Regions from separate parts of the Streptomyces sp. NPDC049837 genome, predicted to be linked through region 2. Evidence: riboswitches for the same ligand, from Rfam matches in the RefSeq annotation. Region 2 holds a riboswitch; each other region holds the start of a gene.
The links. Region 2 has a riboswitch for thiamine pyrophosphate ahead of thiO (glycine oxidase ThiO). Riboswitches for the same ligand answer to the same signal wherever they lie in the genome.
Positions count from the first base shown of each region.

Region 1: another riboswitch for thiamine pyrophosphate. It lies ahead of thiC (phosphomethylpyrimidine synthase ThiC); the one in region 2 lies ahead of thiO (glycine oxidase ThiO).
Region 3: another riboswitch for thiamine pyrophosphate. It lies ahead of AB0J57_RS31365 (thiamine ABC transporter substrate-binding protein); the one in region 2 lies ahead of thiO (glycine oxidase ThiO).

Region 1 covers NZ_JBFAMP010000004.1:162,010-164,268, forward strand. The annotation lists gene thiC (phosphomethylpyrimidine synthase ThiC) at 1-954, opposite strand, end outside; TPP riboswitch at 948-1,082, opposite strand; gene AB0J57_RS12160 (YibE/F family protein) at 1,154-2,259, shown strand, end outside.
Region 2 covers NZ_JBFAMP010000006.1:12,072-14,330, forward strand. The annotation lists gene AB0J57_RS17750 (FAD-dependent oxidoreductase) at 1-244, opposite strand, end outside; gene AB0J57_RS17755 (hypothetical protein) at 266-652, opposite strand; TPP riboswitch at 703-816, shown strand; gene thiO (glycine oxidase ThiO) at 814-2,022, shown strand; gene thiS (sulfur carrier protein ThiS) at 2,019-2,219, shown strand; gene AB0J57_RS17770 (thiazole synthase) at 2,223-2,259, shown strand, end outside.
Region 3 covers NZ_JBFAMP010000015.1:86,615-88,873, reverse strand. The annotation lists gene AB0J57_RS31365 (thiamine ABC transporter substrate-binding protein) at 1-1,042, opposite strand, end outside; TPP riboswitch at 1,119-1,230, opposite strand; gene rlmN (23S rRNA (adenine(2503)-C(2))-methyltransferase RlmN) at 1,260-2,259, opposite strand, start outside.

The DNA of each region.
Region 1 (2,259 bases), on a different contig from region 2:
CATGATCGAGCCGCCGCGCGAGACGATGCCGGTCTTGCGGCGCGCGGTGAGCGGCACGTACCGCAGCAGCACACCGGCGTGGACCGTCATGTAGTCGACGCCCTGCTCGGCCTGCTCGATGACGGTGTCCTTGTAGATCTCCCAGGTCAGTTCCTCGGCCTTGCCGTCGACCTTCTCCAGCGCCTGGTACAGCGGCACCGTGCCGATCGGCACGGGCGAGTTGCGCAGCACCCACTCGCGGGTGGTGTGGATGTTGCGGCCCGTGGAGAGGTCCATGACCGTGTCGGCGCCCCAGCGGGTGGCCCAGGTCATCTTCTCCACCTCCTCCTCGATGGAGGAGGTGACCGCCGAGTTGCCGATGTTGGCGTTGACCTTCACCAGGAACCGCTTGCCGATGATCATCGGCTCGATCTCCGGGTGGTTGACGTTGGCCGGGAGGACCGCGCGGCCGGCCGCGATCTCCTCGCGCACGACCTCGGGGGAGACGTTCTCGCGGATCGCGACGTACTCCATCTCCGGCGTGATCTCGCCCCGGCGGGCGTACGCGAGCTGCGTCACCGCCTGCCCGTCACGGCCCCGGCGGGGCTGGCGCGGGCGGCCCGGGAAGACGGCGTCGAGGTTGCGCAGCCCCCCGCGAGGCGATGTGTGCTTGATCCCGTCGTCCTCGGGGCGGACGGGGCGGCCGGCGTACTCCTCGGTGTCACCACGGCCGATGATCCAGTTCTCCCGCAGCGGCGGCAGGCCACGGCGTACATCGGTCTCGACATTCGGATCGGTGTACGGCCCCGACGTGTCGTACAGCGTCACGTCCTTGCCGTTGGTGAGGTGCACCTTGCGGACCGGCACACGGAGGTCGGGGCGCGAGCCCTCGATGTACCCCTTGTGCCATCCGATGGACTTCCCGGCCTCGTCGTTCTGGTTCGAGGCAGGCGTGCGTGCGTCCTGAACGGTCATGATGACCTACTCCCTACGCCGGCATTACCCGGTAACAGGTTCGGCGGTCGACGCAGCGGTTTCCGTACCCCTCGTACGGATGTCAGCGCCCTCTCAGCCCGGTGCTCCGAGCTCCCGCGTGTGCAAAGGTGCCACCACGCTAGCGCCATCTCGGCCACGCTGAACAGGGGGCCCCGGTCGTTCTTGCGATGATCGGTCGGTGACTTCCTCGCAGCAGTCCCCCGAACCGACCGGACACGCACATGGTCATACCCATAGCCATGCCCACAGCCACGGCCCCGCCGCGCCCGTCTCCAAGCACCTGCGGAAGGTCATCGCCGCCGTCCTGATCCCGTTCGCCACGGCCGTGCTGGTCGGCCTCGCCGTCCTGTGGCCAGGCGGCGCGCCCGAGCACGAGCGCACCGGCGTCGGCTTCGACCGGCAGACCGAGCAGGGCACGGTGGTCCAGGTCGAAAAGGTGGACTGCCGGGATGTGAACGCCGCGCAGGTCCCGCCGACCGGCGACACGACCACGCCCGAGGGCCGCGAGGCGGTCAACTCGCAGCAGGGGCAGTGCGCGAAGGCGACGGTCGAGGTCACGACCGGCAAGGACAAGGGCCGCAAGTTCGTCGAGATCGTCCAGCCGGACGCGCCCCGCCAACTGGAGGAGGGACAGGGCGTGGTGGTGGCCTACGCCCCCGACGCCCCGCGCGATCTCCAGTATTCGGTGACCGATGTGAACCGCAAGATGCCGATGCTGCTGCTCGCCGGGATCTTCGCGCTGGCGGTGGTGGCCGTCGGCCGGATGCGTGGGGTGATGGCTCTGGTCGCGCTGGCGGTGAGCTTCGCGGTGCTGACGCTGTTCATCCTGCCCGCCATCCTCCAGGGCTCGAATCCGCTGATCGTGGCGGTGGTCGGGTCGAGCGCCATCATGCTGATCGCGCTCTACAGTTGCCACGGCCTGACCGCGCGCACCTCGGTGGCCGTGCTGGGCACGCTGATCTCGCTGCTGCTGATCGGCCTGCTCGGCTCCCTGTTCATCGGCTGGGCCTCGCTGACCGGCAACACCGACGACAACACGGGCCTCATCCACGGCCTCTACCCGAACATCGACATGTCCGGCCTGCTGCTGGCCGGTGTCATCATCGGTTCGCTCGGTGTGCTCGACGACGTGACGGTGACCCAGACGTCGGCGGTGTGGGAACTGCACCAGGCGGACCCGAGGATGGGGCCGCGCGCCCTGTACCGGGCCGGCATCCGGATCGGCCGCGACCACATCGCCTCGGTGGTGAACACGCTGGTGCTCGCGTACGCGGGTGCGGCCCT
Region 2 (2,259 bases):
GGGCGGTGACCTCGACGCCCAGGCGCAGTTCGATGCCGAGCGACTCGAAGTCCACGTCGAAGGCCGATCCCTCCGCCGTGCCCAGGAGCACCGCCTTGGACAACGGGGGCCGGTCGTAAGGCTGGTGGGGCTCCGCGCCGATCAGCAGCACGGGCCCGGTGAAGCCCTGCTCGCGCAGCGCCACGGCCGTCTGCACACCCGCCATCCCGGCGCCGACGATGACGACGCGCCGCTCTGCTTCCATCCGCTCGTTCACCCGTCCACCTTATGCACCTGACACATCGTCAAGAAGAGACCGGGAGGAAAGGACGGAAGACGGAAGCTCCTCCACCACGCTGGTACCGCTGCCCTCCTGGGACTCCCATTCCCAGCTCTCCTCCAGCCGAACGCGCCCGTCGTCCAGTTCCACGACCGTGGAGACGCAGTGACCCGACGCCGTCCGGCCGTCGCGCTTGAGCTGGACATACCGAAAGTCGAGACGATCTCCCTCACGCGTCCCGACGAGGTGGCCGCGCACCACGTCCCCGCCCGCGTACTCGGCCCAGACGCACCCGTCGTCCTCGTGGTACGTGAACCGGGTCGCCGTACCGACCTGACCGGGAGCCTGGTCCACCACCGGGGAGAGGACGAGCCCGTCGAGCGACCGCGCCACGGTGAAGCTCCCTTACAGCCAGTTGCGGGGTGGGGTTAGTCTGGCCACCGTAGAGCACTCGCGGGAGCCCGGACGTACCGGGCTGAGAGGGAGGCTGGGACGGCCTCCGACCGTACGAACCTGATCCGGGTCATGCCGGCGAAGGGAGGGGCTGGACGCCCATGCATCCACGTACGTCAGACGTCCTCGTCATCGGGGGCGGAATCATCGGCCTGGTCACGGCCTGGCGGGCGGCGCAGCGCGGCCTGCGGGTCGCCGTGGTCGACCCGGGGCCGGGCGGCGGGGCCGCGCAGGTCGCGGCGGGCATGCTCGCCGCGGTCACCGAGCTCCACTACGGCGAGGAGACGCTCCTCGGGCTCAATCTGGAGTCGGCGCGCCGCTACCCCGACTTCGTCACCGAACTCCGGCAGGCCGCCGGCGGCGTGGACGTCGGCTACCGCGCGTGCGGCACGCTCGCCGTCGCGCTGGACGCCGACGACCGTGCCCACCTGCGGGAGCTGCACGCGCTCCAGCAGCGCTCGGGCCTGGACTCGGAGTGGCTGACCGGCCGCGAATGCCGCCGCCTGGAGCCCATGCTGGCGCCCGGTGTGCGCGGCGGACTGCGGGTGGACGGCGACCACCAGGTCGACCCGCGACGACTGGCCGCCGCCCTGCTGGCCGCCTGCGAGCGGGCGGGCGTGGTGGTCCACCGCGCCTGGGCGGAGCGGCTGGTGGTCCTGCGGGACCGGGCGGCGGGGGTGCTGCTGAGCGACGGCACCGAGCGGGCCGCCGACCAGGTGGTGCTGGCCGCCGGCAGCCTGAGCGGCCGGCTCGGCGGCGTACCGGACGAGGTGCTGCCGCCGGTACGGCCCGTCAAGGGGCAGGTACTGCGGCTGTCCGTGCCTTCCGCGTACGCGCCGTTCCTGAGCCGTACGGTCCGGGCGGCCGTGCGCGGCAGCCATGTGTACCTGGTGCCGCGCGAGAACGGCGAGCTCGTGGTCGGCGCGACGAGCGAGGAGCTCGGCTGGGACACCACGGTCACGGCGGGCGGGGTGTACGAGCTGCTGCGCGACGCGCACGAGCTGGTGCCCGGCATCACGGAGCTGCCCCTGACCGAGACCCGCGCGGGCCTGCGGCCCGGCTCCCCGGACAACGCGCCGCTGCTGGGGCCGACCGCACTGCCCGGTCTGCACCTGGCGACGGGGCACTACCGCAACGGGGTGCTGCTGACCCCCGTCACCGGGGACGTGATGGCCACCGTGCTGACCACCGGGGAGCTCCCGGAGGAGGCCCGCGCCTTCGCCCCGGCCCGCTTCTCCCCCGCCGCCTCGCCCGCCACCTTCCCCGCGGCCTCCCCCGCCACCTCCACCATCACCGTAGGAGTGTCATGAACGTCTCCGTGAACGGCGAGGCGCGACAGCTCGCCGGCCCCACCACCCTCGACGCCCTGGTCGCCACCCTCACCACCGCGCCGTCCGGGGTCGCCGCCGCCGTCAACGAGACCGTCGTACCGCGCAGCCAGTGGCCGGGGACGCTGCTCGGCGACGGTGACCGGGTCGAGGTCCTCACCGCGGTCCAGGGGGGCTGACCCATGGCCGACGACCGTCTGACCATCGCCGGGACCACGT
Region 3 (2,259 bases), on a different contig from region 2:
CGATCTTCTCGGGGGCGACGGTGTACGGCTGGTCCACCTTGGCGCCGTGCTTCGTGAACAGCTCCGGCAGTCGCGCGTCCTTCGCCACCGGGTTGACGAACATCTGGAGCGGCATGTCCTCCTGGAACTTCTTGCCGATCAGGAAGTCGATGAGGGCCTTGCCGCCGTCGGGGTTCTTGGCGCCGGTCAGCAGGCCCGCGAACTCGGTCTGCTGGAAGCACGTGCCGGTGGAGACGCCGGTCGGCGCCTCGGCCGGCTGCGGCTTGGCGTACAGCACCTCGACGGGCGGGCTGGAGGCGTACGACACGACGAGCGGCCGGTCGCCCTTGGCCGCCTTGCCGCCGGCCGAGCCGGAGAACTCCTGGTTGTAGGCGAGCTCCCAGCTATCGACGACCTTGACGCCGTTGGCCTTCAGCTTCTTCCAGTAGTCCTGCCAGCCGTCGTCGCCGTACTTGGCCGCCGTGCCGAGCAGGAAGCCGAGGCCGGGAGAGGACCGCTCGGGGTTTTCGACGACGAGGAGGTTCTTGTACGCGGGCTTCGCGAGGTCGTCGAAGGTCTGCGGCGGCGCCAGTCGCTTGTCCGCGAAGTACTTCTTGTCGTAGTTGACGCAGATCTCGCCGGTGTCGACGGGCGTGACGCGGTGCTTGTCCTTGTCGAGCTGGACGGCCTCGGGGACGCGGTCCAGGCCCTTGGCCTCGTACGGCTCGAAGAGCTCGTTGTCGAGCGCGCGGGACAGCAGGGTGTTGTCGACGCCGAAGAAGACGTCGCCCTGCGGGGCGCCCTTGGTGAGGATGGCCTTGTTGACGGCCTCGCCCGCGTCGCCGCTCTTGAGGACCTTGACGGTGTAGCCGGTCTGCTTGGTGAACTCCTTCAGGACGGCCGGGGAGGCGTTGAAGGAGTCGTGGCTGACGAGCGTCACGGTCTTCGACTTCGTACCGCCGCCGGAGGCGTCCTTGCCGGACTCGCCGCCGCAGGCGGTGAGCGTCGTGACGCCCAGCGCGGCGGCGAGCGCGCCGACCGCGATCTTCTTGGTGGTGCTCACTGAGATTCCTCCTGGGTATGACCAGGAAGAGACGCGGCCCTGCCCACCGCATCGGGCGGTGGGCAGGGCGCAACAGCTCGAGTAACGACCGAACTTCCTACCCAGAATGACCTGGGCGAGGTTCAGAGGGTCTGCGGCCTGGACGGTTGCCGCACTCTCAGCGCTGTGGCGCTCCCCTGTCGGAATATGCAGATGTGTTCGAGCTCAGACTACAAGGTCAGCGTTCGGCGGCCGCGAGCTGTCCACAGGCGCCGTCGATCTCCTGCCCGCGGGTGTCACGGACGGTGACCGGTACGCCATGGCTCGCGATCGCCTCGACGAACGCCTTCTCGTCCTCGGGGCGGGAGGCGGTCCACTTCGACCCCGGGGTCGGGTTGAGCGGGATCAGGTTGACGTGCACCCGCTTGCCCTTGAGGAGGCGGCCCAGCAGGTCGCCGCGCCAGGCCTGGTCATTGATGTCGCGGATCAGGGCGTACTCGATCGAGACGCGGCGGCCGGACTTCTCGGCGTACTCCCAGGCGGCGTCGAGGACCTCGCGGACCTTCCAGCGCGTGTTGACGGGGACGAGGGTGTCGCGCAGCTCGTCGTCGGGGGCGTGCAGGGAGACGGCGAGGCGGCACTTGAAGCCCTCGTCCGCGAAGCGGAGCATCGCCGGGACCAGGCCGACCGTCGAGACGGTGATGCCGCGCTGGGACAGCCCGAGCCCGTCCGGCTCGGGGTCGGTCAGCCGCCTGATCGCCCCCACGACACGCTTGTAGTTCGCGAGCGGCTCGCCCATGCCCATGAAGACGATGTTGGACAGCCGTGCGGGGCCTCCCGGCACCTCGCCGTCCCTGAGCGCCCGCATCCCGTCGACGATCTGGTGCACGATCTCGGCGGTCGACAGGTTCCGGTCGAGCCCGGCCTGGCCGGTGGCGCAGAACGGGCAGTTCATGCCGCAGCCGGCCTGCGAGGAGATGCACATCGTGACGCGGTCGGGGTACCGCATGAGGACGGACTCGACGAGCGTGCCGTCGTGCAGCCGCCACAGGGTCTTACGCGTGGTGTCGTCGTCGCACGAGATGTGCCGTACGACCGACATCAGGTCGGGCAGCAGCTCCGCCGCGAGCTTCTCGCGGGACGCGGCGGGGATGTCCGTCCACTGGGCCGGGTCGTGCGCGTACCGCGCGAAGTAGTGCTGGGAGAGCTGCTTGGCGCGGAACGGCTTCTCACCGATC